One region of the Fusibacter sp. JL298sf-3 genome, then DNA from elsewhere that is predicted to be linked to it. Evidence: riboswitches for the same ligand, from Rfam matches in the RefSeq annotation. Region 1 holds a riboswitch; the other holds the start of a gene.

Region 1 (16,449 bases):
GTCATGCATTCGATAAACGTCTTATCGAGTTTGACCTTGTCAATGGGGAGGGAACGCAAGTAGTTCAAAGAAGAATAGCCCGTTCCGAAGTCGTCCAGAGCGATTTTAAAGCCCATTCCCTTTAAAGCGTTGAGGGTTTTCATCGAGAGATTGAGGTTTTTAAGGACGCTGGTCTCAGTAATTTCAAACTCCACTTGCTCTGTTCGAATGGTGTAGTACCTGAGCAACTGGCTTAGGTACTCGGGCAAATCGTAAGCCGTCATGCATTTGGCAGAGAGGTTGATCGAGACGAAAAAGTGCTTTTCAAACCGCTGATTCCAGTGCTCTACCTGTTGAAAAACCTCCCGAATAATCCATTTTTCGAGTTCGATAATCAAGTCGGATTCTTCTGCAATCTTGATGAACACACTTGGCGGAACATAGCCCTGTACTTTATGATACCACCGACACAGCGATTCAAACCCCACCAATTCCCCAGACGCACAAGCGTAAATCGGCTGGTAGTACATCTCCAGTTCGCTGTTTCTAATGCTCTCCTTCAATTGCTGCTTCCACTCGATGGTGCGGTAGGCGTCGCTTTCAAGGTCTTTCTCATAGATTCTGTACTGGTCTTTTCCCTGTTTTTTAGCGTAGTGTAGAGCCGTATTGGCCTTTTGCATCAATGTATGTAAGTTTTGAGCGTGATTGAGGTAGACAGAACAGCCGGCACTTACTGTGATTTGCGCGTGGTACGCTTCAAGTCTCAAATGACTGCGCATGAAATCGAGGAACCCCTTCAGTTCCCTATTAATATCGTAAGTGTTGAAATCCCTGGCGATGACTAAGACGAACTCGTCGCCGCTGACCCGCGCCAAATAGTCGCCTGGCTGTGTGCATTGTTTAAGGAGCTCGACCACCTTCAGAATGATTTCATTGCCGATGTGGTAGCCGAGCTTGTTGTTGATGTAGTTGAAATTGTCGACGTCGACGCACACCATGTAGATGTTTTTCGTGTTGAGATGCGGTGCGACGTAGGCGTCAAAATCCGCCCAGAGCTTTGATGTGTTGGGCAGTCTGGTCATTTCATCGTAATTGGAAAGCCTGTATATCTGAGACTTCATGTCCATCTGGTCGGTAATGTCGATGTGAATACCGGACATTCGTAGCAATGCCCCCTGTTCGTTGCGTTCCGCGATGGCCTTTGTGAACACATAGCGGTACGCGCTGGACACCGTTTCGATGCGGTAGGTGTTTTCAAAGAAAATCTCCCGGCTGTTAATAAAGTGCAGCAGCTTGTCATAAGCGGCGCCTGCGTCTTCAGGGTGCAATTTTCCCCGCCAGATTTTAAGTTCCTCAAGTCCCAGTGAAGATTCGAGGGGGGCGGCTTCCAGATCCCAGCTCCATAGAGCATAAGCGGCGTTGAGATGTGTAAAATTATGAATTTTGTAGTTCGAACTCACTGCCTTATCCAAGAACATTGCGCCCCCTCGATGTGTTATAGTGTAAATTTGCGAATCATTTCCTGCATCTCTTCAGAGAGCTCAGAAAGCGATGCGCTAGAGCTTGAAATCTGCTCAAGTGCCGCTGTTTGCTCTTCTACAGAAGCCGATGCTTCTTCTGTGCCGGCTGCATTTTCTTGAGAAATGCTGGCCAACTTTTGCATAATGGTTAAAATGCCTTCCTTTTCATCCATCAACTTGGTGCTGGAAGCGTTGAGGCGGTTGATGATGCCGTCGACGCGAGCCACCGCATCGGAAATTCCCGTAAACTTGTCGCTGGTCTCAGCCATCGACCGCATTTGCACGTCTAAGAGTTTTTCGTTCTCCGTCATTTCCACCACGGCATCTCCGGTCTTCGCCGTCAACTCCTGAATAATTTCAGAAATCTCATTGGCAAAGAGGTTCGACTGTTCTGCCAGTTTGCGAATTTCGTCTGCAACCACCGAGAAACCGCGGCCCGCTTCTCCCGCACGCGCTGCTTCAATAGCGGCGTTTAGAGCGAGGAGATTCGTCTGGTCGGCGATGTTGCGGATCATTTCACTGGCCGTGTTGATTTTTTCAGTCTTGGCTTTGGTTTCAAAGATCATGCGCTTGACGCGAAGCGACGCTTCGTTTGTCAAGACGGACTTCTCTTCGAGCTCTTTTAACAACGACGACCCTTCGTCTTTCAGTTGATTCACTGCGTTGGCCGAATCGTTCAGGGTCACCAACAGCGCCGCGTCTTCTTCTACAATTTCGCTTAGTGCTTCGACGCCGGTCATCCCCGTGCCGGTTTCTTCTGCTTGCTCGCTGGCGCTCTCTGCAATGGCTTCAATGGTTTTCGCCACTTCTTCACTGCTCGCCGCCGACTGCTGTGTAATCGCTGTAAGTTCTTGTGACGCCGCCGACAACCGCTCGGAAGTCACTGCCACATTGCGCACGACGCCGCGAAGGTTTTCGATAATCACTTGAAAGGCGCCTGCGAGATGGCCGATTTCGTCTTTTCTGTTGATCAATGACGCGTCGACATCGCTGCTGAAGTCCAGTGCAGCGATTTTTTCGGAATACTCCACTGTCTTGAGGATGGGTTTGGCAATGGATTTACCTACATAATAACACAGTAGGACACTCAATATAAATAGTCCAATAGTCATCAAATAAATCTTGCCTCTGATACTCGGGAGCTCGGACAACACTTCACTTTCGTCGGCAATGACCAGCACGGTCCAATCGGTGTCGGCAATTTTAGAATACCCCGCCAATAGATTGTTACCGCCGAATTTGTACTCTGAAACGCCGCTCTCCTCGGCAATTGCTTGTTCTATCGTCGGCTTAATGGCTTTATAAGCGTCGTCAACTTCTGCCTGTGCCAACACGTTGAGTTGGTTGCTGACATAGTCTCTGTTGGGATGCGCCAGCAGGGTGCCCTGGGAGTCCACCATGTACGCGTACCCTTTTTCGCCATAGCCGAGGTCGTCTGTTATCGCAGAGAGTGTCCAAGCGTCCGCCACAGCGATGACCACCCCTTCGATTTTGTTGCGATACGTTACGGGAACGGCGTAAACCATGGCTAGGCCACCGTCTTCGACGATGCTTAGGCCGGTGGTTGGGTTGAGCATGACGCGCTCACCCGCCATTGCCGCTTTAAAATACGCTTCTTCGGAAATATCGACTTCGCGTCTGTCCATGCCCTTGAACTGACCGTCTTTTTCGGCAAACCCCATGTAGATGAAGTGGTTGCCCGCCCCCACTTCTAAGGCGAGCAGGTCGATTTTCCGCTGAAGACTGGCATAGGGGTCCATAATCAGCTCGCGCTTGGCGACCCCTTCTAAGTAAACAAAATGGTTCTCATTTTTGCTCTCAATGACTTGTCCCGTATTCTCGGACACCGTTTGGATGAGATAGTTCGATTCTTCTTTGACAATCGATACTGTGGTCATCAAGGTGAAAATCCCGAACAATACGCAAACAAGTGCAATGAGCGCTGAAAAATAGCCTATTAGCCTTGCTTTGATACTCTTCATAAAACTCTCCTTCAATGTATACTCTCTAACAACCATAACCCAAAGGTTATTTTATATTAACTAAGAATTATCGTCTATTTAATTTATTTTAATATTATGGGAATTTGCGACACTTACGGAAATTGGGAGAGCCGTTTTATATTTTCAAAATCGGTAATCCCTTATTGCACAGCGGATTTGAGAATGATAAAATAAACGAAACTATTGATTTAGTACAACACTTATTTTAAAGGGGGTATACCAAATGGAACAAAGAAATAACGACGGCAAAGCGGTTGCGTCGCTTGTCCTAGGGATTATTTCGCTCGTCACAATCTTTACGGGTGTATTTGCTTTTATTGGAATCGTTCTTTCAATTGTCGGTCTGATTCTGGGTCTGAACTCGCGTAAAGAAAATCCGTCGGGGATGGCAACTGCGGGGATTGTTCTCTCAATCATCTCACTCGTATTGACGTCTTTAACAATTGCCGCTTGTGTTGCATGTGTCGGAATTTTCGCGTCTCTGCCTTCTGAATACAACTACTAGGAGACCACATGTTACCGACGGTACACATCTTAGGCCATACCATTGCGTCGTATGGCCTGATCATCCTCATAGGCATCTTCGTAGGGGCGCTCGTGGCACTGGTTTTTTCAAGGAAAGCCGGTCTGACGCGTGAAGATTGCCTATTTGCCTACATTTACGGCGTTCTCGGCATTTTAATTGGGGGAAAGATTTTGTATCTTTTCGTCGAGGCACCGCGTATTTGGGCAGCACGCCGTGTGTTCATCGAGCACCCGGAAGAATTCCTACATTTAATGACCGGTGGTTTTGTGTTTTACGGCAGCCTCATCGGCGGCACCTTTGCACTCATTTGGTACGCAAAACGGTACAAACTTTCCATCGAACGCATGCTCTATTGCTTCGTGCCGATATTTCCACTGGTACACGGCATCGGCAGACTGGGGTGTTTCAGCGCCGGCTGCTGTTACGGCATCGCTTACGACGGACCGCTTAGCGTCACCTTTGAAAAATCGCTAATCGCCCCAAGTGCCATACCACTCTTTCCGGTACAGCTTGTCGAAAGCGGCTTGAACTTCGCCCTTTTCATCGCCCTCGTCTACGCCATGAACCGCGTTCGCGACGGTTACAAACTGCTGGCACTCTACGCCATGAGCTACGCAATAATGCGCTTTACACTGGAATTTTTCAGAGGCGATTTGGTTCGCGGCCACCTCTGGCTCTTCTCCACCTCACAGTGGATCAGCCTCGCCGTATTCGCCATCGCCGCCGTCTTCTGGGCCAAAAGAAAAGCCGACACATCGGCACATTAAACCAAAAGCCTTCTTATTTTGTAAAGAAGGCTTTTTTGTGTAGCTAGATAGGAGACTTTAATGTCCGAAATATGTCATTTGAAGGATTTAACGCCCTAATAGATAGCGATTAACACATGTGATTTCTAAGCCTTCGTCAGTGCATCGACCGCCCTATGGCCACTGGACTCTCGTCGCCTAGGGCATCCTCCACATGGGACTCGCAAACGACACCCGCTTGTCTGACGGTTTCCAGTCACGCCCCGTCACGCCCAATCGTGCTCAGTCGTACCCAGTCGTGCCCAAAGGGACACACCTTACGCAAACAACCGTTGAAATTTGAACATTTGTCTAGAAAACCTCTGAACCGAGGGCATCCACCTGCGGAAGCTCCCACCTTCCCCTCCAGTCTTCCTTCTGCTCTCAACCCTTTGGAATTGCTCAAAGAAAAAAACACCCCCTCATTCCAAAGTCCCATTAATGGAAAGAGATAGTGTTTTTCGGCACAAAAGAACCGTCCCCCTTTAAAGCTCAAGCGTTTTGATGTTATTTCTCGAGAACAAATACGCCGTTACGAGCAGCGTCAGCACATCGGCCACCGGCTGTGCAATAAAGACCCCCGTCAAGCCAAAGCGCATCGGCAAGAAGTACACCGCCGGCAACAAAAACAGGCCCTGTCTCGAAATAGACAGTACCAACGCCGGCAAGCTCTTGCCCACCGCCTGGTAGTACACCGCCACCACATTGGTCAGCGACATGAGCAGAATCGAAATCACATACACCTTGAGGAACGATTTGCTCAGCGCCAATACCTCTGCCGTCGGCCTAAAGATGCCCAAAATCGCATCGTCAAAGAGCACGAACACCGCTGAAGACACCGCCGCAATGGCAAAAGAAACGCCCATGGTGTACCAAAAAGCCTGCCGCAACCTGCCGATGTCCTTGGCCCCGTAGTTGTACCCGGCCACCGGTTGGAAGCCTTGTGACAAACCGAAAATAATGTACATGACAATCATCATCGTCCTGAGGACAATCCCCATTGCCGCAATGGCTTCTGCACCGCCGTAAACGCCGGCGAGCAGGTTCAGCGCCGCCATGGAAATACTGGTCAAAATCTGTCGCGCAAACGAAGGACTGCCCATTCTAAACACTTCCAAAATCAGCTCTTTGTCAACGGTGAAGCGCTTGATGTCGAGGCGAAGAACGCTCTTCTTGCGCGTGTACTGACTGATGAGCATCGCCGTGGTCACAAACTGCGAAAGCGTCGTTGCAATAGCTGCCCCTTTAATGCCCATGTCGAACCCAAAAATCAGAATCGGGTCCAAAATAATGTTGAGCACCGCACCGACAATCATGGCAATCATGGAATTCTTGGCACTGCCCTCTGCTCTGAGCAAATTGTTCAGCGTCTGATTGGTAATAATCGCCGTGGACCCCAGCAGTATATAAGTACCGTAATCTCTTGAAAGCGGCATCATCCGCTCAGTGGCGCCGAAGATTTTCAGTGTCGGCACAATAAACAAAATACCTAAAATCGTTAAAACAATCCCACTGAGAATGGCCAACACAAAGTTTGACGTGACCACACTCTCAGCCCGCTCCTTGTTGCCCTCGCCGAGGAGCCTTGAGATATAAGAGCTGCCGCCGATACCAAAAGTCATCCCCACAGCGCCAAGTGCGACGACCATGGGAAAGACAACCTGCGTGGCGCCGGTGGCTTCCGTACCCAGCCAAGCCACAAACATGGTGTCCACAATGTTGTAGATGGCCATTACCAAGAGCCCCACAATCGACGGCATCGCCATCTTCATCACCGCTTTGGGGATGGGGTACTCCTTTAAAATCAATATGCGTTTATCGTTCATACAGACCTCTCTTCCCAATTTTACGAAACATTTGACTCTTATTATTCCATACGCTATACTGTCAGTCAACACGGGCAAAAGATAAGAAACAAAGGAGGGGCAAATGTATCGTATTAAAGACGACAAGCGCTCAATTGAATCGGCAACCCGGCTCTACAACGCCCTCTGTCAGCTTATGGCGGAAAAGGCGTTTGAACAGATAACCGTCACAGAACTCACAGGGGCCGCACAAGTTGCCAGAGCGACTTTTTATAGAAACTTCGACCACATCGAAGATATTCTTCACTACGAAATCGATCTCAAGTTCAAGGGGCTTAAAACATTTTTAAACCGATACTACGCCAGCAAACCGGACTACGTCATGCAGTTCTTTATCGTCCCCTTCCTCACCTACTGGGAAGCGGACTCTAGAATTATCGAACTGCTCATCGTCTCAGACAAAATCCACATCCTCAAAGACGCCTTTGTCACCCTACTTCGCAGCGGCATAGAAGCCTACTACTCAGAGGGCGGTGTCGATATAGACCATTATAACTATTTTCTCGCCATGCGTTCGGGAATTGCTGTCAACATCCTCGTACAGTGGGTAAACAACGGGAAACGGGAATCGCCCACCGAGATTATCGACATTTTGTTCAAGCAAATCGACGGCACCATGAATTACAAAATGTTCGCAAAAGACGCCATTTGTTAAAAAGCGGTTGACACGACGCCGTCATCCGTGCTAGAATGGGTCTCAATTGAATACATTACCTCATCCGTCGATGAGGTAGAGGCGCGGTGTTTATGAGTACGTGAAAAGAGGTCGGAAGCCCGAGACATTCACGAAAAGGAACCACCGCCGAAGCTTAGGCGCCCAAAGCCTTTGCTGGGTCTGCATCGAACAGGTGCAGGACTGTCGGTTTGCAGTACCCGCTGTCTACCGTTGTGCTATCTCGTCTTAGGGTTAAAGGTAATGTCGCGCGCGTATTTATGTTATTAGGAATACAGCACCCGACTTTGTCGGGTGTTTTTTTATGCTTACAGGACACTGGAAGGCCGCATCATCGGCACGTGTCCCCGATCACATCACTTATGTATTTTGGAGGTTTATTATGGAATTCGGCTGGCTCTCAATCTTACCACCGCTTATCGCCATAGTGCTGGCACTGCTCACAAAAGAAGTTTTGCTATCGCTGTTTATCGCCGTCCTCGTGGGGGCTTCAATCATCACAGGCAACATCGTCCTCGGGTTTCAAGAGGCACTCAACACCCACCTCGTCGGCGCACTTACCGACTCGTGGAACATCTCCATTCTCGTGTTCTGCCTCACCATCGGCGGTCTCATTGGGATAATCGATAAAAATGGCGGCACCCAGGGCATCGCCCACCTACTCGTTCAAAAGTCCCTGACCACGCGTTCGGCGCTGCTCTCCACTTGGCTCCTCGGTCTCGCCATCTTCTTTGACGACTACGCCAACTCCCTTATTGTGGGCAACACCATGCGCAGCATCACCGACAGCCTCGGCGTTTCTCGAGAAAAGCTGTCGTACATCATCGACTCCACCGCGGCGCCGATTTCATCAATGGCTCTAATTTCAACTTGGATCGGTATGGAACTGGGCCTCATCCAAGAAGGCCTCGCAAGCTTAGGTCTGGAAATGGGCGCTTACGACGTGTTCTTAAAGTCCATTCCGTTTCGCTTTTACAGTGTGCTCGCCCTCTTCTTCGTCCTCGTCGTCATCTTAATGAACCGCGATTTCGGGCCGATGCTAAAGGCTGAGCGCGCCGCACTGGCCGCACATAAAGAAAAAGCACAGTCGGAAGTGATTCGACGAAACGCTTCTAAATGGCCCCTTGCCGTGGTGCCGATTCTCGTAGTTCTCGGCGTCACCGTTATCGGCCTCTATCAAAACGGCGGCGGCTTTGACGGCGCCACCCTTCGAGAAGCTTACTCCAATGCCGACGCCAGCGTCGTCCTGCTTTGGGCATCGTTTGCAGGCATTATTACAGCCGCTGTACTGTCTGTTGCCGGTAAAAACCTCACCGTGAAAGAAACTTCCGACGCCTTTGTGGAAGGGGTGAAATCCATGACTGTTCCGGCAATGATCCTCGCGCTGGCTTGGTCGCTGGGCAACGTCAACGAAGCACTTGGAACCGCCACTTTCATGGTGGACACCATCGGACAGAACGTGCCCGCGTTCCTCATTCCGACATTTATGTTCCTCATTCCGGCTCTTGTGGCGTTTTCAACAGGAACCTCTTGGGGCACCAACGCCATCGTCATGCCCATTGCCATTCCGCTGTCGTACATGACCGGCGGTGTCGACTTAATGATACCCACCATCGGCGCAGTGCTAACAGGTGCAGTAATGGGCGATCACATGTCGCCGATTTCAGATACGACCATTATGTCCTCTATGGCGTCTGGCTGCGACCACCTCTCACACGTTAAAACACAGATGCCGTACGCCCTGTTGGTCGGTGCCGTCTCAATAGCTGTAGGATTCATCCCAGCCGGCTTGGGCTTCCCCGCCATCTTCTCACTGCTCCTTGGAGGTGCAGCCCTTATAGGGACTCTAAAAGTGGTGGGACAGCGGCCATAAGCCCCACATACAGGTGCTCCAAAAAAAGAAAAAACCAATTCGGGTGAATTGGTTTTTTCCTGTGGGCACTCTTGTGTTTGTTTTTAATCCTACTCATTAAAAACAACCGAACACTCTTGAGAAGAGTAGGTTCTCGGACGTAATAAAGCATTGATAACAGATCAAAGCCACACTTACGCACCTAAACGCGGCTGATGTACATCGATATACTGTTATATAACATCAATGCAAAGATACATCAACTTGAGATAATTATAGTTTATCTTGAATTTAATGTCAATAGACTTTGATAATTTTATTGAAAACTTTTTATGACTTATTTGTTAATTTTTACACAATCGCGATGTATTTTTAAACACCCTTATAATCTATCTTATCACAGTTCAAAATAAAATAACATCTCTTCCGCGAAAAAAATTTCGCACCTTATCGCTTATGCATCTTTTTCTATTATTACCCATTCCAGGCGATTGAAAACAATCGTATGCCAACAACACATGGTTTTCACCTTATTTTTCCGCTCTTTTATCAGCGTTGACACCCCCTTCACCCAGCATCTTTTTTAGGATTTATTTGCATATAGTTTTAATTGTATATATTCATTTTCGTAGAGTTAACTTGCGTAATACTGTATACAAACAAAACTTAATTCCTATTATTAATTACATTTAACATAATATGTATATACATGCTGACTCATAAATGGTATGATATGGATGGTTTGCTTAGTTGTATCTTTATACTTATTAAAATTCAATTACCCGTACAGCGGCAAACACATATTTTTTAGGAGGGGCACAATGTACTTAAAGAAAATACTCGCCTTCGTTATGGCTTTGGTCGTACTGTTCGGCACACTACCGGTGTTCGCCAACACCGCCGTTACAACAGACGAAATCGATCCTGCCATCGCCGAAATCAAGGGCAAATTAAACCGCTACAACACAGATATCAACTGCGTTAAAGCGTCTCAGTCTTCGGACGTCTCCGTAGATGGCGTCTTTATGACACCGGAAGACTACAACAAACTCGAGACAACACTCTCGGGGTTCGAAGCCTTTAGAACGGTTATTCTAAACGAGACTGTCGACGCAGAACGCTACAAAACCGAATTCACCGACGTCTACGAAACGGTTAAAGCCATCGACTGGCAACCGGGGAGCGTCAGTGTCGGCAGTTTGCCTGAAGCGTTCTTGAATCTCAACCCGCTAATCGTTCCAGATGGGGTTCTTACAGACTCAGCGCAACTGTCTGCTGCACTGGCCGGCCAAACGTCGTTTATGACTTCTAGCGATGCAAACGCTCTGCGCAATGACATTAACCAAGCCCGTATTCAGACAGACATAACGTTTATCGTCGGGGTCGGCGAAAGAATAGGGAATGCCTACCGCTACTACACCGATGACGCCACTATCGAGGCACTGAAAACCACTGCTGCCGCCATGGAGGCAAAAATCCAAAAAATCCAAACAGAGACCAACCACTTCATCGCCGATTCACAGGAAGAGGCCTTGGCCTATTTGTCTCAAAACGGCTTAAACAAGGGGTTCTGGTTGTCTAACGACGCGCATCAGACGCTTTTAAACGACTCAGAGACGCTCAAAACCCTAGCTACAGACGCAGAGGTATACAAGGCGTCTACTTATCGCGTAACCTCGGCACCTACAGATTCTATCACCTTTAATCAAGTTACTTATACGGAACCCAACCTCAATGATAGGGGGAAAATTGAGGTCACTGTGGACCCGTATCTTACGACTGAAGAGTGGTTGTTCTTTAGTGCCGATTTGGATGAGTCTTTGCCTTTGACAAAAGTTTATACCAATGTAATTAAATCTGAAAACGCTCTCTCCAACGAAAATGTATTGGAAAGGTACCTGCAAGTCGCTAGGGAACTCAAATACAATCAAACTGGAGCAGGCATTGGCAACTGCGTCATCGGTGAAACTTATGAGTTCGTCCTCGCCTATGCATCAGTAGACACCCCAACCCTAGATGATCTCACTATTATTCGCTACCCGGTTACTTTTTCACAAGATCTGATGACCAAAGATGCGTGGACAGACGGCACGCCGAAAGTTGTAGAAGTCCACGACACCTTTGCCCTCATCGAAGTAAACATGAACAATGTGGAAGACATCGACCTCTCTCGAATCCTCATTGAAGGGCATGACAAAACTGAAAGCGATTTTCGAAACGTCAAACACTCTTGGGGACATACCCTACCCGCGGAAGGGGCTATTATAAAAATTGAGGGGTTAAAGTTTGACACGCCATACAGCGTTGCCTTTTACAAGACTCTAGAATCAGATTCGGTCTATCGTCAAGTACTTCCCGAATATCTAGAATTTAAAACAGGTCCCTATGAGCCCTTGGAGTGGGGTGAGATAGAGTTGTCGATGCAATCAACCAACATGGTTTTCGTGACTGTCAATACCAATAGAATGGACATAAACAAGTGCTACGTAGGCCTTATCGACCCAGACACGCCGAGTGGGCTTGTAGACAGAAGCAAATTGGTAGAACGCGTCATTGACTCACAAAACATGTTTCACTTTTACGATTTAAAAGAAGACACCCCTTACCACTTCGTCATTCAAATGGATCGTGAAACACCGGAAGGGTTAAAAACATTTGAAAAGCGCTTCCCGCTTAGAACGGCAAAACTCTATCGACCGGATGAAAACAACAACACGCCTCAAGTACCATCGACACCAGTGACGACACCGAAGCAACCGGAGACGGTTCTAAGGCCGTCAAAGCAGGCACTTGAAAAAGCCACTGCTTCAGATGTCGCCAAATTTGAACTTAAAGCATCGCACAAAAGATTGGCTCTAGACGGCGCTGCTGTCGAGCGTTTGTTGGCCAAAGACAGTATGGTACAGGTGACCAAGGGCGGCGCTCTATACACCGTTCCGGCAAAGGCACTAGACCCTACGGCATTTTATAAGGCGTCAGACATCAAAGCCGAAGACGTCCGATCCGTTGAGATGCGTATTGTGGTAGACGATTTTATAGACAAAGCACTCAGTCAACGCATTGAAAAATTACACAAAGAAAAGAAGATACGCGCCATTACCAAACCTGTTATGTTCCGTGTGGAAATGTCTGTAACCACCAAGGATGGCAAGAGACACTACAACACCGTGCGCTCATTTAATAAGCCTGTAGAGAGAACTTTTGAACTCCCTGCCGACTACGACCCTAACAAAGGGACCACAGGTGTTGTCTTTAACGAAGACGGTTCTTTCCGCCACGTGCCAACGCGGATTGTAAAAGATGAAAACGGTCGCTATATTGCTAGAGTCTACAGCATGACGAACTCTGTCTACGGCATTGTCGAACGAACTTTTGACGCCTCTTCTGTGAAAGCCCACTGGGCAGCTCCGGTTCTGGAAGACTTTGCAGGACGCGGTATTATCGATCTCGATACACTGGACACAGATGCGCCTATGACGCGTGGTGCGTTTGTTGAAACACTTGTTGTGGCGCTTGGCTTAATGCCTGAGACACCTCAAACCACTCGATTCAAAGATATCACGACTGTCGGCACCTTGTCGTCAGCAGCTGAAATCGCAGCTGCCCGCGGGTTTATCAAAGGGTATGACAACGGCGACTTCGGTGCCGAGGATACCATCACGCGTGAGCAAATGGCACAAATAATGGCCAATGTAGGCGCCGTCCTCGCGGTAGAAGCCGATGGTTCTGAATCGCTCGAGCGCTTTGCCGATGCCGAAGAAATTTCGGGCTGGGCAAAAACAGCTATGGCATATGCGGTTTCCGCTGAACTCTACCGCGGCAAGCCCGATGACACCCTTGCACCAAAGGCGGCAATCACCGCTGCTGAAGCTATACAAGTTCTACACAACCTACTGACACAAGCACAATTGATTTCATAGGTACTTTTAAAAGCGCTCACCCCTTTGGATTTTGGGGACGAGCGCTTTTTTTATAGTGTGTAAAACCGCCCTCTTGACAGCCGTTTAAATTCAGTTTATACTCTTCATATACTCATATGGGAATATAAAAATATAAAGGAGGTTTGTGCTGTGGTTGAACTCTTCAAAGTCCTTTCTGATGAAACGCGACTGAGAATGCTCATGCTTTTAAAAGAAGAGCCACTGTGCGTTTGCCAGTTGGTGGGCATCCTCGATGTACCTCAGCCGAGGGTTTCTAAAAATCTCGCCAAGTTCAGAGACTTAGACCTCGTCGAATCGGTTCGAAAAGATAAGTTCATCGTCTACCATTTGAAAGCGGACTGTCACTGGTTGCGCCAAGTGCTGGAAACGGTCGAAACGGCTGTAAGTACTGCACCTGAAACCTACGCCTTGTACGCCGAGGACGTCAAGCGCCTCTCCGGTCGCGCGCAGTACCTCGAAAAATGTACCCCTTAAAAGGAGACCACCATGCCATTACTTCGTTTCTTAAACGATCAACTGCTTAAAATGAATTGGCTGAACGACGGCGTGCGCCAAGTACTGGAATCGGTGTTTGGTCTGGACACTTCCACACGCCTCGGCGGCAGCTTGCATTTTTTTATCTACGACGTCATCAAAATATTTCTGTTGCTGTCGGTATTGATTTTTACAATCTCTTATATACAGAGTTATTTTCCACCTGAACGGACACGCCGAATTCTCGGGCGCTTCACCGGCGTCAAGGCCAACTTATTCGGCGCATTGCTCGGCACTGTAACGCCGTTTTGTTCCTGTTCGTCTATCCCGCTGTTCATCGGCTTTACCAGCGCCGGTTTGCCCATTGGCGTGACATTTTCTTTCTTGATTTCGTCGCCGCTTGTGGACCTCGCATCGGTGTTGCTCCTCGCAGGGGTCTTCAGCTGGCGCATTGCACTGGCGTATGTCGTCACCGGCGTTTTACTCGCCGTCGTCGGCGGCACGCTTATCAGTAAGGCCAAAATGGAAAAGTATGTGGAGCCTTTTGTGTACAACGGTCACGTGGCAGCAGAAGATTCAGAGGCCCCGACATTTGGGGAGCGCTTGGCGTTCTGTAAGGAACAAGTGACCGACATTGTAAAGCGGGTCTGGCTCTACATTCTCATCGGCGTCGGCATCGGCGCTCTTATTCACAACTGGGTGCCGCAATCGTTTATTGAGCTGATTCTCGGCGACGACAAATGGTACGCTGTGCCGCTGGCGACCTTTGCAGGTATTCCAATGTACGCCGACATCTTCGGCACACTCCCCATTGCAGAGGCACTGGTCTCAAAAGGCGTGGGCATCGGCACGGCACTTTCGTTTATGATGGCGGTTACGGCGCTGTCACTGCCGTCTTTGATTTTGCTTAAAAAAGTGGTGAAAACACGGCTGCTCGTGGTGTTCACCGGTATCGTCACCGCCGGTATTCTCATTATCGGCTTCTTGTTCAACGCCTTTGCGTTTCTCTTTGTCTAACGATTATTCATTAGGAGGGTTATTATGACCATTAAAGTTTTGGGAACCGGCTGTAAAAAATGCAACGATTTGTACGACAATGTCCAATCGGCTCTAAACGCCAAAGGCGTTACCGCCTCTGTGGAAAAAGTGGAAGCACTTCAGGACATTATGGCGTATGGCGTCATGTCCACACCGGCGCTCGTCGTCGACGGCAAAGTGGTGGCTACGGGCAAAGTGTTGTCCGCCAGCGCTATAGAAAAGTTGCTGTAACCAAAGGGACGGTTCTTTTGTGCACTTCATATGCCGTCTACGGATAAAACTTAATGCCAAACAACAGCAAAACCGCTCTCTCGAGCGGTTTTTGTCGTTTCATACACTTGTGGTGCGGCAGCCTAAAACAGCTCAACCACCACTTTTGAAAACACCTACACCTCATAAAAATCGCGGTGTCCCTTGTTCTGCTGCCCTCAGGCGATTACTTTGGAATGGCGCCTCTAATAATATAGTTTTTATAAGGATTTAGTCTTATATCTGTCAACCCATTACACAAGCTGTCCACGCATTGCTAGGCGCCTAAATATGGTAAATACTAGTGGAATCGTGCACAAAAGAACCGTCCCTTAAAGTAGCGATGTGCTGATTGGTGCTCGCCAGCTTGACGCCGTGGTCCAGATGGTCGGTGCTGAGCGCCGTCACATTAAAGCTGCCGTATTTCAGGTAGAGTGTCCCTTCCAAGCTGTCGATGGCAGGGACGCTCTTGAGAAACGCCTCCAGTGTGAGGCCTGTGTATACCATGACTTTCAGCCCTCTGTTCAGCGCTTCTGAAGCCAGTGCCACCAGTTCCTCCGGTTGCTCTGACCACTCGAGACCGCCGAAGATCAGCCCCTCGTTAAACGGGTTGCTCTGTACGGCGTCCAGCACCGCTTCGACGTCTTCAAACAGCGTCGGCAGCTGCTTGAGCGGGGCGTTAAAACAGTCCTTACATCCAATGCGGCACCCGATGGCACCGATGAGCGCACCGACGAAAGGCGCGTCTTCGACGCGTTCGTGCTCGATGCATTTGTATCGAATTTTCATAGCTGTCGCCTCTCTATGAACTCTTGTTTTTTGCCGTCGTTAAAGTATTTGACATTGCGCAGATAGCCGGTGATGCGCTGGTATTTTTCCACGGTTTCGCCACAGATGGGACAGGTGTCCACTGCGCCGTCGATATAGCCGTGTGCCGTACAGTAATGGTTTACCGGGGAAAGGCTCACGTAAGGCACTTTGTACCGCTCACAGACGGTTTTGACGATGTGTTTGGCCTTTTCACCGGACACCGGAGAGCCCAAGAACACGTGGATGACGGTGCCCCCTGTAAACAACAATTGTATCGGCTCTTGGTGTTCGAAAACCTGATGTATCGATTCGACTTTGTTTACCGGAATATGACAGCTGTTGGTGTAGTACGGCTGTTCGTCGGTACCTTGTGTCAAGATGTCGGGGTACTGTGCTTTGTCTTTTCGCGCCAATCTGTAGGCGGTGGATTCTGCCGGTGTCGCCTCGAGGTTATAGAGGTGCTCGGTTTCTTCTTGAAAGTCCTTCAGTTTTTCGCGCATGTGATGGAGCACTTCCAGGACCAACGCACTGGACGCTTCGTCTAAGATGTCTTTGCCGAGGAAGTTCTCGCACATTTCGTTGAGGCCCACGAGGCCTATGGTGCTGAAGTGGTTGTCAAAAGTGCCGACATAAGTGCTGAATGCCGGAATGAGGCCGGCGTCCAGTACGTTTTCTTGAAGGAAGGCACGCTTGATTTCGAGGCTCTCTTTCGCAAGGGTCATGTTGCAGTCGAT
Region 2 (16,449 bases), 1.5 Mb from region 1:
ATCCACAAGCCCTTGTGCCACGCGAATACGTGCCCATTCCAGCTTATCGGCTAAGCGGTGCTCAAACGGGCAAGCTTCCACCGGCACCTGCCACAATTGCTTTAAACTGTTTGACAGCGCCAAAACCATCGCCTCTTCGTCTTGAACCTCGTGTGCCATGACGCCGTCCACAGCAGTCATCAGCAAGTAGTCGCTACCATTTTCACTGCTTTGTGCAACAATTTTAGGGACGGGAAGTTGTCCGTCGAGCCACTGGATAATCGCTTGCTCTCGGGTAAACTCCAGATGGGTTTTTTGTATTTTTAAGTAGAGTGTTTTCTGCGCATCGTGGTACTGAACGACTGTCGCTTCTGAACGGCCAATGGCTTCCTCTGTAGCGGTCATTCCCTGTACGCACTGCGCAATGTTCTCCGGTAACTGCATAACGCTCCTCCTCTGTTTACTAAATACATACTAGCGCCTAAACTGCGCGTCAATTCGATCCCTGTCGTAAGCCAGCAACCACCGGCTGTATTGATGGTATAGTGGCCTAAGGGCTTCCGGGGTATTCGCCACCACATCCATCCCCCGATCGTCGTACAGATGCAGAGTGGTGCTCAAGTCGCTTTTAACAAGGTACACTTCGGCATCAATGCCACAGGCCTCCCCCAAATCCACTGAGCAAATCCCTTCAAAGAGCGCCTTGGCATCCAAGTGCCTTTTGTCCAGTTCGTAAATGAGTCGCCACATGGCGCCTGCTGTTTCACTGCTGTCGTAAAGGTGCTCAAACAACTCCGTTCCCAAGGGGACACATGTTTTTTTAAAACAGGCTTCTACGGCGTCCGGCGTCGTGTTCGCCGGCATCTGCGTTATCAAATAAAGGCTGTCGTCGTCGCCGAACAGGGTTTCGTACAACGTCAGCGAACGATTGACGGCGTCTTTCAAATACTTTGGGTTTTCTATGGCCTGATCCGGGTTTCCGATTTCAAATCGAAGACCGTTGGGGGCGTTGTAAAAAAGCGGTTTTTTTATAATCAACCACTCTAGGGCTGTTTTTATCGTTTCAAATGTCATCACTTAATGTCTCCCTTCTTGCAGACTATTTTACCATAGGCCGTTACAGGCATCTACAAGATAATGTAACGATTTGATGACCAATGTTTTATATTTTATCAAACTGTGGTACACTGTCATATCTGAGAAACTCGACAAGTTGATTGAAGCGGTGAAGGCTTCTAACCTTTTTTGCAGTTACATCCTCTCTCCATGAATCTTTGTCGTTTTACATATTTATGGATTGGCATTTATAAAACCGATGTGTATTCGCCCCCTACCTATCACCTTACATACCATTTGGCTTGTGATTGAAATAACTCATAGTATTTTCCTTTTTCCTCAATTAACGCACGATGACGCCCTTGTTCAACAATTTCTCCAGAATCCATTACAATAATCCTATCTGCCATCTTAACAGAACCCAATCTATGCGTCACTAGAATACTGGTCTTATCCTTAGAAACTTCATCAAACATGGTGAAGATATGCTCTTCCTCAATTGGATCAATTGCAGAAGTGGGTTCATCAAGCGCTATCAACTCATGGGGTCTAAAGATACCTCTTGCAATCGCTAGCCTCTGCCACTGTCCACCTGATAATTCTTGACCGCCAAACTCTTTTGCCAGAATTGTCTTCTCACCGGCCTTAAGTTTTTCCGTTGGCAAATTGACTTTAGACATTACTTGGTCAAGGGGCATGTTGGATGGGAGATTACTAATCGTCACATTGTCTTTAACATCTAATTTATACTTAATGAAGTTTTGGAAAACAGAGCTGACATTATGGAACCTGCTGGATGTTGCATAATCAGAGGTGTTTTTATCTCCAACTGCAATACAACCTTTTGTCGGCGTATACAAACCTAAAATAAGTTTTGTTAATGTTGTCTTCCCAGATCCGTTCTCACCAACTATCGCTAACGATGTGCCCTTCTTTATTTCTAAATTTATGTTTGATACCGCGTTCTTGTTGCTGTTAGGATACCTAAAAGATACGTTCTTTAATTTGATATCGTTGTTTTTACTGAGTTCAGAAACATCCAACACTTTTTCATCCTCATCGAGGAAATCTATTAGAAATGTCGTCGATGAAATATTAACCAGTGCCACCCCGATATCACTTATAAGTCGATTAAGCATGTTCACAATCCTATCTATCGAATAGTAGATTGCTGCAAACTCACCAACTGAAACGATGCCGTCAATAAGGTATTTCACCAACAATGCGATGACACCTATATACCCCGCGATGTTCAAAATGCTTAATAGCAACTCCACTTTATATACTTTGAGTTTGCTCACTTTGAACGCTCGACTGAAAGTTTTTAACGCGTCAATCATGAGATTATTGAAAAAAGGATACGATTTATTCTGCAAAGTTTCTTTAAACATTTCTTTTGAAGTAATACATTTCTCATAATACTCAATTTTTCTTTTGATATTTGCACTATTGTCCTCGAAATCATAGTGCCTGTTCATCCTGACCCATTCAGTAACAACTAACGGAATAGAAATAGAAAACAGCAAGGCGACTAATAGCGGTTTGATTGTAAATAGGTAAACGACAACTACTAAGAAAAAAGGGATGTATAAGAACATCACTTGTACCAAAATCCTAATACCGTCAGGGGCTTCCACATTTCCGATATTGGCCTTCTCGAGTTGATCAAATCTCCCGTTATCCTCAAACTCAACCAAATCCATTTTAGATACTTTCTTATGGAAAAGTGACTTTAAGTGGCCACTTCCCCTTCTCCAAAAATAACCTTGAGCAAGGAACTCCAGTAATTCAACTACAGGGTTTAAAACCAACAGAACCGCCAGAGCAATCATCGGTGTATACAACACGCTTATTGGCTGTCCGTCAAAAATGTTAACGACTCTTGATATGAGTAGCTCCATTATCTTTATATCGAAGTACTTTAACAAACTGAACACCAGCGATATGGCAATCAATGCTAAGAAAGTTTTGGGACTGGCATCCCAGCTGTGTTTAAGAATCTTTGATAGGTATTTTCTCTTGAATTTATTTTTCATCATACAACCTACTTTGCTTATTGAACAATTCTGAGTACAGCGTCTTATCTTTCATCAAATTTTCGTGAGTATCACATTCTATAACAACACCCTCATTAAGAACAATAATTTCATCAGCGATTTTTGTCGACCCCAATCTATGACTAATCATTAACATAGTCTTATCCTTAGCAATGTCTATGAAATTGGCGTATATTTTACTTTCCGCACTGGGGCTTAAACTCGACGTCGGTTCATCCATAATGATAAAAGGATTGCCCTTCATCACAGCACGAGCGATGGCAACTTTTTGCCATTGTCCACCTGAAAGATCTACACCTGATTTATCGAGCTTACCCAATACCGTATTTTCCTTTTCCTCAAGATGGTCCACAAAAGAACTCATTTCAAGTTCATTCAATATTTTAGTAATGTCTTTATTCTCATCTCCTAATAAAATGTTGTCCTTAACAGATATAAAATATTTTGCATAATCTTGCGATACTATGGAAAACATATTTCTCAGTTGATTAAATGAATACGTTCTGATGTCTTTATTATTAATGAGGATTTGTCCCTCAAACGTCCTATACAGCCCCGTTAAAATCTTAATTAGGGTTGTTTTCCCTGCACCATTCACCCCCACCATAGAATATGATTTTCCACTTTCGATTGCTAGATTTACCCCTTTTAAGACATAGTCAGAAGACCCCTGATATCTAAACCACAGATCTTTTATGACCAGACTATTAAACTCAATACATTCATCATCATGATTTCCAACTTCACTGTTCTCATCCAAAATCATAAATGCCTTGAAGTCCTTTGCATACTCTGAGTGTGAAGCAAGTTGGAGAAATAAATCTGATAACTGACTAGAAATAATCTTAGATAAACTTATAGAACTGCCTAATATAGAAGTAAACAAGCCCACACTTAAACGATTGTTTTGAACCTCTCTCGCCAGAACCAGTATCAATGGTATCAACATCAAATTGATAACAACATTAATTAACTTGCTCCTAGATACCTCTCTTGCTAAGGCAATCGTATTATGATTTGATCTATACAGATGGGCTTCTTCGAAGCGTTTGTTTATAGTATTTGAGAAGCCAAACAGTTTCCGCTCTGCACTTGACGCCCTGTCCGTCAGAATCTCAGATAAATAGTTCATCTTCCGAGTGATTAAATTGATTTTCTTTTCCTCAGAGTATACGTTCACGCCACCTCTAAAAGAAATATACAACAACGGCATAAACACCAAAAGAAAGAAGAGCAGCTTCCACTTAAGAAAAAATGCTAGAATATACAAAGTACTTATCACTTGAATGCCAATACGAATAAAAGAGAATACGGTTTGAATCACAGCCACTAATTTTGATTCAATATTCGTGGTCGCTCTATAAATAAGATTTTGAGTTGTAGCATCCTCAAATAGCGAATAATCAATGGCGTATTGCTTCCTAATGACTTCTGGTTTGAGTTTATATCTGAATCGCTCTTCAAGCATGCTAAAAAATAGGGTCTTTGTATGCTTACTGAACTGTATATAGACATAACTAAGCACGATGACAACTGAACTCAAAAGTAGCCTAAACGTCTCTTGGTGTTCACTGGTCATGGTCAAAGCTGCATTAATGAACTTTGCCACATAAACAATCATGAGTGGAACGATTAATCCATCTAAGAAGGTCAATAATAGACTTAATCCAAACAACATCGGTGCTGTTTTAACGATGAGTGCCATGACACTCAATAAGGGTATTTTCGTTTGCCTTATGTACTCTTGCTTTATCACAGATTGTATCTCCTTTAATTAGTGTCTATCTGGTTCGTTAACTCGTGCAATCGAGCTCTTTTTAAAATGGTTTAACAAGTACTAGAAATCAAATCGTAAATATTTTATATTTTATCAAACTGTGGTACACTGTCAGCAACTGGTATTTTTTTATAGAAAGGACTGTGTATGAAAGCAATTTTTCAAATTCTCGGCTTTGTCTGTTTGGCGCTGGCGACCAGTGTGTTCTTCACTTTTGCTTGGTCGTTTGGAGGTGCTCCCCTTTGCTTCGGGATTTTCACAGCGATTCTCATCACCCTGTACACCGGCGTATCTGAGAAACTCGACAAGTTGATTGAAGCAGTAAAGGCTTCTAATCAATAGCTCGACTAGAAGCCTCCCTCTTACAACCCTTCAAAGGCGTTCCTCAACTGCTGCTGTCTCGCTCAACCCACGCCATTTGATGGACAACTGTCGGATGCCCCCAGCGCTTGGAGATAACCGCGTACGATGAACAGATCCCTTCTTCAATACCGTACATCGCTTGTGCTCGGCGTGCATCTGTGCACTGTACATCGACATGAAATAAGATCACCTCGGCGCCACGAGGCATTTCTCCGGCACAATAGTCGACCAGTTCAACAGGTGCTGTTCGGCCGTCGCCAGCCAGCGCCTCTAAATCAGAATACCGCTTAAAATCGACCAACGTCAAGGTCTGGACAAGAGCCTTCTCATCCTGTTTTTGGGTTTCATCGAGTAGTGAAATCAGCGCGTTTTCCACGTCTGCATCGCTTAATACGACACCCTCGTTGCGCTGAATAAACAAAATAGAAAGTAGTAGGGCAAGTGCCAATCCAAGACCGATTTTAAAGTAATGTTTCATGCTCAGCCTCCTCTTATTCAGTTTTAAGAACATATGATGCGCTTGACGCGTATCAAAACGCCCACTAAGTTTTTGGGCTCAATGCTTGGAAAGATGATTTCACAAGCGCGTCTTTAAAGTGCTCTCGTCTCATTGGAGCGTCAGAAAATATGTAATTACCGGATGCCTTTACCTTTTAAATGTACCATACGCCACACGGCAATTCAACGCTTTTCGTCTATTTAACGCCCTGTGTACTGCCCCTGTTTGAGTGCTGTTAAAGGTGTCGTATAATGGCGTGAGGCGTTCGGCACCCTTAACTGGGCAGAAGAATTTTGCTATTGAAGTCAGAAGTCAATAGCGTTTTGTTTATAAAGAGGGCTTTCTCTGTCCTCAGGTAAAATCACCGATTCCACAACCTTTTCTTCAAAATTCAAACGGACAAGTTCTGAATCTGAATCGATCCAACTGAAGTACAGGTGGTCGCCACCGACGTACATAGGCCACGCCTGAGAGACGACTTTGACAATCGTTTGAACCCGTCCGTTTAACGGGACAACTTTTACATAAAAGGCATCGTTTTTCTCATCCGGTGTCACATAAAAGAGGGCGTCTTCGTGAAACGTAAAGCCGTAGACGACGTCTTCAACCACTTTTCTGCGCTCACCACTGTCTAAATTGAGTTCATACAAATGTTCTGCCACGTAATACAGTCGGTTCCCCAGTACCCCATAGGCGGCGTACTTGTCCATGCCCTCAGAGGTCAACTGTGTCACGACCCCCGTTTTTAAGTTCATACGGTAAATACGGCGGTCTTCGCCGTGGATGAAATACAAAAACCCGTCTTCGATTTGAAAGTTAACGGCGTACGCATCGTACAGCTGCACCGTCTGACCATTTGACTTCAAACATCTGATAAAGCTTCTGTCTTTAAAAGATGAGTAGTAAAGATTGCCACCTTTATCAATGGCATAGTGGGTTCCAACCACAACGACCTCAGGTTCTCCGCCGATATCGGTCACTTTACAAATCGTGCTGTTCTCAACATCTGTAAAATACAAGGTGCCTTTGTGATGACTTAAATGACGGGCATTTATGTCATACAGTTTCTTAATGCCTGTGCCGTCTCGATTCATTTGGTAGAACCCATTTCGGTAAATGCTTTTATTGTAATCGACAACCAGCTTCATTGAGAAGTAAACGCGGTCGCCCATATTTAAAAAGCGTCCGCCGTAAGCATGGTTCATAAGATTGCTCGCTTCACTTGGCACAGTGAAGTCGATGGCGCTCCTATCGCTTTTTAGAAACATGCCTATAACAAGAAACACCACTGCAAGACCGACAACGATTAAACGCTTTTTCATCATTAAAGAACCTCCTAACCTATGGCATCGAAAGCGCTCCAAGACACAATTCACTGCGCCTTCATACGTTTGATGAGATCTACCGCTATAAAATAGCCCCCCAATTACGGCTTTGCGCCTCAATCCAAAAGAGCCCTCACCTCCGAAATGCCCTCTTCCAGAATGGGCAATTTACGCTCGTCTAGTTTCACCTGATAAATTTTCGATTTGGCGTCGTACCCGACGACTTTTGCCGTTAACCCATTTAAAATTTTTTTATTAGAAGCAACAAACGCTTCGAAGGCCGCCTCGTCGGCATCGGGATAGTCTTCGAGCACTTTCCAAGCGTCATAGTAGACCGACTCAAAGTAAACTAAGTTCTCCCCCATAAAGAAGTCTGCTTTTTCCACACTTTCGTTGATATAGGTGTTTCTGAACTGAATTTGATTGGCAAGTTTAAACAAAGTGATGTTGTCGCGGATTTGTTCAAGTTTAAGTTTCGCCTCTTTGAGATAAACCGCTTCTTTTGTCGCGTTGTACGATTCAAGCCTATCGACATACGCTTTAATACTGCTGTACATTTGCTTATAACTCTGGTAGTAGAGCGTTGCCGCATTGGACTCAACAGTGTTGTACGGTCGCGTTACAAAAGCGGCCACAGCAATCGCCACAATAAGAATTAATGCAAGCCACGGTTTCTTTTTCATTGATTTCACCTTTCCTTTACTTTATAAACGAACAGCCCCTCTAAAATCTTACACTTTTTTAAAGTTTTTCTCGAAACGCACAAGATTTTTTTCACATGGCCCCATTGCAGACTCAAAAAAGACGCGGTTGACACCACGCCTTCTTCTTTCACCTTATAAATAAAGATAACTTTCAAACCATCCGCCACCGACTCTTTGAGACTCTCTCCCCCTAAAGCGCATCTTTAACAAATGCCTGAATATGGGCGACCAACGCCGCATCTATAGCCAGTGTCGGCATCCCTGACGCGCGGTAATACGCCAGCGATTTTTGAACGACATTTGCCTCGGGGGTATCGCCGTCATCCGATACTGAAGACAGATGAAAAGTGCTCTCCATAGCCACTGGTAAGTCCTTTGAAATCTCTTCCATATACATAAACCACGTCTTGTTCTGTGTGACAAACACCAACTTGGGCCTCCTTTTTCAAACCCGATTCTCCTGTGTAACAGAGGCGTTTTAGCGGCCTCGTATCGCTTCTGTTGACCAACAGATTTTAACCTTTTTTTGCCCTACTTAAAAAACGCATTGCTGTCAATCACCTGTTTCCAAAGACACCCAAATATCTCAATGCGTCAATTTTGTCGCATTTTCTCTCGCAATAAAGTTACTTTTGAGAAAAGTTTTTCAATTGAACCACTTGACAACTGGTGGCGACGCTGTTAAGATTGTCTACAATCACAAAATCGAATATCCAATCAGTGCATTACTGAGGCTGCAAGGATCAAGAGTAGGCGTAAAGCCGAAAGGGTGACTTGCCGAAAGAAGGGACGACCTTCTTGGGGCTATATTGAATAAATATAGAACTGTCTGAACACGATGGCCCAATTGTGTTCGGGAGTGCGATAATGCGCGGGGCGAAAGGGAACGTTTTGTTTGTGTACCGTTGTGGTGCGGCTCTTGTCACACCCTAAAACAAACTGCGTACAGCTATGACCTTTTGCTCATAGCTGTATTTTTTTATACCTAAAAACACAGATGAGGTGACCATATGAAAACATTTGGAACGATGGCCGTCGACGCGGCACACCATTTAACCATAGGCGGCATAGACGTAACGACGCTGGCAAATCAGTACGGCACGCCGCTTTACATCATGGATAGACAACTGATAGAAACGCAGATGCAAGCGGTAAAATCGGCATTTGTCTCGCCGGCCTTCGACACCGACGTCCTCTACGCTTCAAAGGCCTTTTTAACCCGCGCCATGTGTCAGCTCGTGGCAAAATACGGTCTATCACTAGATGTGGTCTCCGGCGGCGAACTCTACACGGCGGTCAGTGCAGGCTTTCCCATGTCACAGGTCTATTTTCACGGCAACTTTAAAACCGATGCCGAACTGACGCTGGCGCTGACGCACGACGTAGGCACCATTGTCCTCGACAGCGCCGACGAATACCGCAGACTATCGGCTCTACTGGCGCCGACAGACCGCGTTCAAAGCGTCCTGCTCCGCGTCAATCCCGGTATTGAAGCTCATACCCACGCGTACATTCGAACGGCCAAGCATTCGTCTAAATTCGGCGAAAGCCTCTACGCACCGGAGACACTCGATTTAATCGAGACCCTACACCGCGACCCACACATCGCGTTTAAGGGTCTACACTGCCACATCGGTTCCCAAATTTTCGATATTGACAGCTACTTAAAAGCCGTCGACGTCATGCTAGACTACCTAGCCACAGTGACGACGCGGATCGACCAGACGCCGGAAGTGCTGAACATCGGCGGCGGTTTCGGCGTCTTTTACAGCGACGGCGACGATGCCCTCGACCTCGAAACAGCGGCAGCAGCCCTCCTCTCTGCTGTAGAAAAAGGGTGTGCCGCCAGAAAACTTTCTTTGAAAAAACTGCTGATAGAGCCCGGTAGAAGCCTTGTGGCAAATGCCGGTGTAACACTTTATACCGCCAGTGCCGTGAAGACCACTTACAGCGGCAAGCGCTATGTATTTGTCGACGGCGGTATGACCGACAACCTGCGTCCGGCGCTTTACGGCGCTGTATACGAAGCGGCGTTGGCAAATGCCTTTGATGCTGTTGCCACTGAAAATGTCACTTTGGCGGGCAGTTGCTGTGAATCCGGCGACGTCCTCATTAAAGAGACGCTACTACCGCCGGTTAAAGCGGGCGACCTCGTGGTGGTCGGAAGCACCGGCGCCTACACCTACAGCATGGCCAGCCACTACAACAAGCGCCCTAAACCCGCCGTGGTTATGGTGAAAGACGGCCGGCACCAATGCATTGCAAAACGCGAAACTTACGACGACCTATTGCGCGGCGACTGCCTATTAAGCGACATCGACTAAAGGAGGCACCTATGGGCATTGTACAAAAATACGGCGGCACCTCCGTCGGCACCACACTGAAAATTAAAGACATCGCCAAACGCATCGTCGATAGAAAAGCAGAAGGCGAAGACCTCGTCGTCGTGGTTTCCGCCATGGGCAAGACCACAGACCATTTGATACACCTCGCACGGGACATCGTCAGCGACCCCGGTGGCCGAGAGCTGGACGTGCTCATGTCCACCGGCGAACAGCAGACCATCGCCTTGCTCTCCATGGCGCTGGAGGCTTTGGGACAACCGTCGATTTCACTAACTGGGGCACAGGCGGGCATTCAAACCCTCGGGCCGCACAACAAAAACAAAATCCACAGCATCGAATCAACTGGCATCAAGCGCCATCTGTCAGAAGGTACCGTAGTGGTGGTTGCCGGCTTTCAAGGGATCAACTCAAACGGCGACATCACGACTCTCGGTCGCGGCGGCTCCGACACCACGGCGGTGGCACTGGCTGCGGCACTGGGCTTTACCTGTGAAATCTACACCGATGTCGACGGTATTTACAGTGTCGACCCACGGGCTTACCCAAAAGCGCGTAAACTCGATTACCTCTCTTACGAAGAAATGTTGGAAATGGCCAGCCTCGGCGCCGGGGTACTCGACCCCAGAGCCGTTGAGCTCGGCAAGAAATACAGTGTCCCCCTGTATGTGGCAAAAGCTCACGGCACAGAAGTGGGCACACTGATTACGGAGGCAACTGAAATGGAAGAAAAATGGATTACAGGACTCTCCATTGGCGACGGCATTTTAATGATTGCCATACGGAATGTTCCTTACACGGCGCGTCATATCGCCAATATTTTTACCACCCTCGCAGACCAAAACGTCAACGTGGACATGATCAGCCAGACGGCGCCTTCACAAGGTACCGTAGACGTCAGCTTCACTTGTCCCGCCGACGACAAACGCTTCGTCAAAGAGGCGCTAGACACCATTGCACAAAAAATTGAGGGCGTCTCTTGCGTCATCGACGACGGACAGGTCAAACTTTCTGTAGTGGGCATCGGCATGATGAACCACTCCGGTGTCGCCGCCAGCATCTTTGAACTCTTTGCCGAAAACGACATCGCCTTTAAGCAAGTAACCACCTCGGAGATCAGCATCTCCTACACCATCGACGCAGCGGACAGACAGCGCGCCGTCATGTTAATCGCCCAGCGGTTCAATTTGTAGAGGAGGTCTTATGCGCCCTATTCCCTTTGAAAAATACCAAGGCCTCGGCAACGACTTCGTCGTCTTCAAATGGGCCGATGTGCAGAAGCTGGATTTAAGCGCACTGGCGCGCACCGTCTGTCACAGGAAACGCGGCGTCGGCGCCGACGGTATGATGGTGCTCAAGTGCGCCCCCGTGACCATGCTGTTTTACAACGCCGACGGCTCCAGAGCGCCTATGTGCGGCAACGGCATCCGCTGTCTGGCACAGTTTGCGAAACAGAGCGGCTGCGTCTCTACCGACACCTTTACCATTGAGACGGACAGCGGTAGCCGTCGCGTCGAACTGCTTTCAGAGGACACGGTGTCAGTGGACATGGGCACGCCTATTTGGACGCCTTCAGCCATTCCCTCGACACATTCGGCGCAGACGTTTATCGACTGCCCCCTCTCTGTGGCAGGTGAAACCATTCGTCTGACAGCACTCTTTATGGGCACCGCTCACAGCGTCGTCTTCGTCGACGCCCACGATACCGATTACATTAAAACCGTCGGTGCCGCCGTCGAACACCACCTGCTCTTTCCCGAGCGCATCAATGTCAATTTTGTCAAAGTCGTCGACGCGCACACACTGGACGTCGTCACTTACGAACGCGGCGTCGGTATCACCGACGCCTGTGGAACAGGCGCTTGTGCCAGTGCCGTCGTCGCCCATAAACTAGGCTATTCATCAGACGCAGTGACGGTGACCATGCCCGGCGGTGCCCTCGACATACAGCTAGCGCCTACCGGCGTCACCATGGCGGGCACCGCACACCGAGTCTTTGACGGCTATTACAGTTATTAACTAGGAGGTTCCTATGCATCATATCGCCATCGTCGGCGCTACCGGAATGGTGGGCCGCACCTTTTTAAAAGTTTTAGACGAGCGCCGCTTTCCCATAGGCAAGCTCTCGCTCTTCGCCTCAGAAAAATCGGCGGGAGAAACAATCTGTTTTCGCGGTGAGCCCCTTTTGGTGGAAGCTCTGACCCTCGAAGTCTTCAATCGAGACATCGACATCGCCCTCTTTTCCGCAGGCGGCACTGTAAGCGAGGTCTTTGCCCCTATTGCACGAGCAAAAGGCATCGTTGTTGTGGACAACAGCAGTGCATGGCGCATGCACCCCGACGTGCCCCTCGTCGTTCCTGAAGTCAACGGAGACGCGCTCAATACACACAGCGGCCTCATCGCCAACCCGAACTGCTCCACTATACAGTGCATGGCGCCTCTCAAAGCGCTAAACGATGCCTTCGGTCTAACCCGAGTGGTCTACAACACTTATCAGTCGGTATCGGGCTCCGGTGTCGCCGGTCTAAAGGCCCTTGAATCCGACGGTGCTTCTCCCTATGCGCATCCCATCGCCTATAACATCTTGCCGCACATCGATGTTTTCCTGCCAAACGGCTATACAAAGGAAGAAATGAAGATGATTGAAGAAACGCGCAAGATCCTAGGCACCCCCGAACTGAAAGTCACCGCCACGACAGTACGCGTCCCGGTGCGCTATGGACACTGCGTTTCAGTAAATGTCGAACTGGAGGCGCCCTTTGACCTCGAAGCGGTGCGAGACGTATTTAAACGCACAGAAGGTGTCGTCCTCATGGACGATCCCGAAAACGATCTTTACCCGACACCCCTCGCAATCGAAGGGAAAGACGCCGTATTCGTCGGTCGCCTCAGACGCGACGAAAGCGTCGAAAACGGCCTCAATCTATGGATTGTCGCAGACAATATTCGCAAAGGTGCCGCCACCAACGCGGTGCAAATTGCCGAACAACTGATTCGATAAAGGAGGCCTTTATGTCTATCTTTACAGGTTCTGCCACAGCTATCATCACACCGTTTGCAAACGATGGCATCGACTTTGAAACCCTCGGCAGGCAAATTGAATTCCAGATTCAAAACGGCACCGACGCCCTCGTGGTCGCCGGCACCACTGGTGAAGCCGCCACACTGTCTGAAACAGAGTACCGCGCGCTGATTGCATTTGCAGTGGAGACCGTTGCAGGCCGCTGCCCTGTTATCGCCGGTTCTGGGAGCAACAGCACCGCCAAGGCCATTGCCATGAGCCGTTTTGCTCAAAGTGCAGGCGTCGACGCGCTCCTGGTGGTCACCCCCTATTACAACAAGGGGACGCAGGCCGGCATCTACGCCCACTACGCGGCTATAGCCGAGGCAGTCAACTGTCCGATTATCGCGTACAACGTCCCCAGTCGAACGGGGCTGAACATGTTGCCGGAAACGGTAGCTGCCTTGGCGGCGCTTCCCACAGTGGTCGGCGTTAAAGAAGCCAGTGGCGATATCGCACAGGTGGCGGAAATTCTTCGCCGCTGTCCCGATGGGTTTGCCGTCTACTCCGGCAACGACGACAGCATCGTTCCCGTACTCTCCCTCGGTGGAAAAGGCGTCATCTCCGTAGTGGCTAACCTATTGCCACGGGAAACACACGATCTCGTGTCGGCGTATCTCTCAGGAGAAGTAGCGCGTGCCAGATACCTGCAACTCCGACTCAACGGCGTCGTCAACGCGCTCTTTGTGGAAACCAACCCCATCCCCGTGAAGTTTGCCATGAAACACCTCGGCATGGATTCTGGTGTGCTAAGACTGCCACTGACACCGCTATCGGCGGCACATGAACCCACCGTTGTAAAGGCGCTGACAGCGTTTGGTCTGCTCAAGGAGGCACAGATATGAAAAAGACAGTCATCTTATACGGGTACAACGGCGTTATGGGGCAACTGATTGCAAAAGAACTGTTGAACTCGGAGGAATGGGAACTCCTTTACGGCGTTTCGCCGCTTACAACAGCTGAGTCCGCCCCTTGCCCTTTGGTTACATCGCTCATTGGCCTCCAAACGCGCGCCGACCTGCTCATCGACTTTTCACATCCTGAAAACCTCGACGACATTCTCGCCTACGCCACTGCGCACCGAGTACCGACGCTCATCGCCACCACCGGCCATACGCCGGCACAACGCGAAAAAATGAACGCCGCCGCTAAAAACTTTCCACTGCTTTTATCGAGCAACACCTCTATCGGCGTCCACTTGTTAAATAAACTTCTCGCCGTCGCCGCTGCGGAACTGGGCGATACCTTTGACATCGAAGTCATTGAAAAACACCATAACCGCAAGGTCGACGCGCCTAGCGGCACTGCTGAAACCCTTGTAAAGACCATTGAAGCGGCTTTGCCCAACGCGATACAGCGCCAATATGGCAGAACGCCTGAAAGCGGTAAGCGCCAACCGGATTCTATCGGCATTCACAGCGTTCGAGGCGGCACCATCTCCGGCGAACACACGGTGCTCTTTGCCGGAGAAGACGAAGTTATCGAGCTGAAGCACACAGCACTTTCTCGCCGACTCTTCGCCGTTGGCGCACTGAGCGCCGGTTCAAAACTCCAGACAAAAGCGCCTGGTTTTTACACCATGCAAACCCTCTAACCTATAGATACGACGAAAGGATAGCCCTATGCAAAACACCCCTTTAACCGATGCCTACGCCATCGCAAAATTTATAAAAGATGCCGAAAAATCTACCCCTGTAAAAGCCTATGTCAACGGCACGCTCTCGGAGCCCTTTCCCACTGATGTGAAAGTCTTCGGCGGCAGTGGCTCCTACGTGCTCATCGGCGAGCACGATGCCGTCGAATCGCTTATAAAAGCAAACGCCGGTACAGTAAACGATGTGCACCGCGAATACGACCGACGCAACAGCGCCATCCCACTGCTCGATACCCGTGCCGTTCAAGCGCGCATTGAGCCCGGCGCCATTATCCGCGACCGCGTGCGCATCGATAAAAACGCTGTCATTATGATGGGCGCCGTCGTCAATATCGGCGCTGTCATCGGGGAAAACACCATGGTCGATATGAATGCCGTCGTCGGCGCCAGAGGCACTCTGGGGAAAAATGTCCACCTCGGCGCCTGTGCCGTTATCGCCGGTGTTCTCGAACCACCGAGCAAGACACCGGTTATTATCGAAGACGGCGTCCTCATTGGCGCCGGCGCTGTGGTACTCGAAGGCGTACGCGTCGGAGAGGGCGCTGTGGTTGCCGCCGGTGCCGTGGTCACTGAAGATGTGCCGCCTGGCGTAGTCGTCGCCGGTAGTCCCGCGCGTATCGTCAAGAACAAAGACGAGAAAACAGCAGAAAAAACGCAGCTTTTAGACGATTTGAGAGGTTAGGAGGCCCCCATGCACGCATTACTGAATCGAGACCAATCGTATGTTCTCGGCACCTATCGGCGCTTGCCGCTAGAAGTATCGAGAGCAGCGGGGTGCTACGTGTACGACGCAGCGGACACCCCCTACCTCGACTTTTTCTCCGGTATTGCCGTCACCGCTTTCGGCCATTGCGACCCGGAGATTAACGCAGCAATTACCGCTCAGCTAAATTGTTTCACACATCTTTCAAACTACTTTGCTACGCCAGCGGTAACTGCTCTCGCTGAAAAGCTCGTGGACAACAGCTTTGCTTCAAAAGTCTTTTTCACCAACTCCGGTACAGAAGCCGTTGAAGCCGCTATTAAACTGGCAAAAAAGCGCGGTCATCCCCTTGGAAAGTCGGTCTTGCTCTCTGCGGAAGGGGCTTTTCACGGCAGGAGTACCGGCGGCGTCGCCCTCACCGGTCAAGACAAGTACAAATCGGCATTTCAGCCGTTGATGCCGGGCATCGCCCACTTTGCCTACGACGACTGCACCAGCCTTACCGAATGCGTCAGCGAGGATACTGCTGCTGTCTTTATCGAGATGATTCAAGGAGAAGGCGGGGTACGGTCGCTCTCTAAGGCCTTTGTGTCCAAGCTCGTAGAACTCAGACGGCAATACGGTTTCCTCATCGTCGTCGACGAAATACAAACGGGCCTCGGTCGCACCGGCGATTTGTTCGCCTATGAGGCCTACAGCTTCGTTCCCGACCTCGTCTGTGTGGCCAAGGCACTCGGCGGCGGCCTCCCCCTTGGGGCATTGCTCGTAGGACCGGACTTGGAAAACGTTTTGGGCCCCGGCGACCACGGCTCCACATTCGGTGGCAACCCCGTTGCCGCCAGTGCGGGAAACGCCACACTGGAAAAACTTCTCGCACCGGGCTTTCTAGAAGACCTTAAGGTACGCAGCGCACAGCTTGACAACCACCT

Evidence for each region. Region 1 has a riboswitch for lysine ahead of ACR6HW_RS11150 (Na+/H+ antiporter NhaC family protein). Riboswitches for the same ligand answer to the same signal wherever they lie in the genome.
Region 2: linked by a shared signal. The riboswitch ahead of lysA (diaminopimelate decarboxylase) and the one ahead of ACR6HW_RS11150 (Na+/H+ antiporter NhaC family protein) in region 1 are both predicted to bind lysine.

Annotation. Positions count from the first base shown of each region.
Region 1 covers NZ_CM132608.1:2,342,675-2,359,123, reverse strand. The annotation lists gene ACR6HW_RS11180 (putative bifunctional diguanylate cyclase/phosphodiesterase) at 1-1,457, opposite strand, end outside; gene ACR6HW_RS11175 (methyl-accepting chemotaxis protein) at 1,475-3,481, opposite strand; gene ACR6HW_RS11170 (DUF4190 domain-containing protein) at 3,726-4,007, shown strand; gene ACR6HW_RS11165 (prolipoprotein diacylglyceryl transferase) at 4,016-4,795, shown strand; gene ACR6HW_RS11160 (MATE family efflux transporter) at 5,299-6,639, opposite strand; gene ACR6HW_RS11155 (TetR/AcrR family transcriptional regulator) at 6,743-7,333, shown strand; lysine riboswitch at 7,402-7,580, shown strand; gene ACR6HW_RS11150 (Na+/H+ antiporter NhaC family protein) at 7,656-9,224, shown strand; gene ACR6HW_RS11145 (S-layer homology domain-containing protein) at 10,025-13,123, shown strand; gene ACR6HW_RS11140 (ArsR/SmtB family transcription factor) at 13,274-13,618, shown strand; gene ACR6HW_RS11135 (permease) at 13,631-14,635, shown strand; gene ACR6HW_RS11130 (thioredoxin family protein) at 14,660-14,887, shown strand; gene ACR6HW_RS11125 (4Fe-4S cluster-binding domain-containing protein) at 15,191-15,694, opposite strand; gene ACR6HW_RS11120 (ribonucleoside triphosphate reductase) at 15,691-16,449, opposite strand, start outside.
Region 2 covers NZ_CM132608.1:799,795-816,243, forward strand. The annotation lists gene ACR6HW_RS03880 (APH(3') family aminoglycoside O-phosphotransferase) at 1-423, opposite strand, end outside; gene ACR6HW_RS03885 (DUF3885 domain-containing protein) at 454-1,053, opposite strand; gene ACR6HW_RS03890 (ABC transporter ATP-binding protein) at 1,317-3,074, opposite strand; gene ACR6HW_RS03895 (ATP-binding cassette domain-containing protein) at 3,061-4,848, opposite strand; gene ACR6HW_RS03900 (hypothetical protein) at 5,017-5,211, shown strand; gene ACR6HW_RS03905 (hypothetical protein) at 5,255-5,710, opposite strand; gene ACR6HW_RS03910 (DUF5050 domain-containing protein) at 6,037-7,056, opposite strand; gene ACR6HW_RS03915 (hypothetical protein) at 7,173-7,739, opposite strand; gene ACR6HW_RS03920 (Maf family protein) at 7,951-8,190, opposite strand; lysine riboswitch at 8,481-8,633, shown strand; gene lysA (diaminopimelate decarboxylase) at 8,771-10,084, shown strand; gene ACR6HW_RS03930 (aspartate kinase) at 10,096-11,295, shown strand; gene dapF (diaminopimelate epimerase) at 11,306-12,121, shown strand; gene ACR6HW_RS03940 (aspartate-semialdehyde dehydrogenase) at 12,135-13,103, shown strand; gene dapA (4-hydroxy-tetrahydrodipicolinate synthase) at 13,115-14,008, shown strand; gene dapB (4-hydroxy-tetrahydrodipicolinate reductase) at 14,005-14,757, shown strand; gene dapD (2,3,4,5-tetrahydropyridine-2,6-dicarboxylate N-acetyltransferase) at 14,786-15,499, shown strand; gene ACR6HW_RS03960 (aspartate aminotransferase family protein) at 15,509-16,449, shown strand, end outside.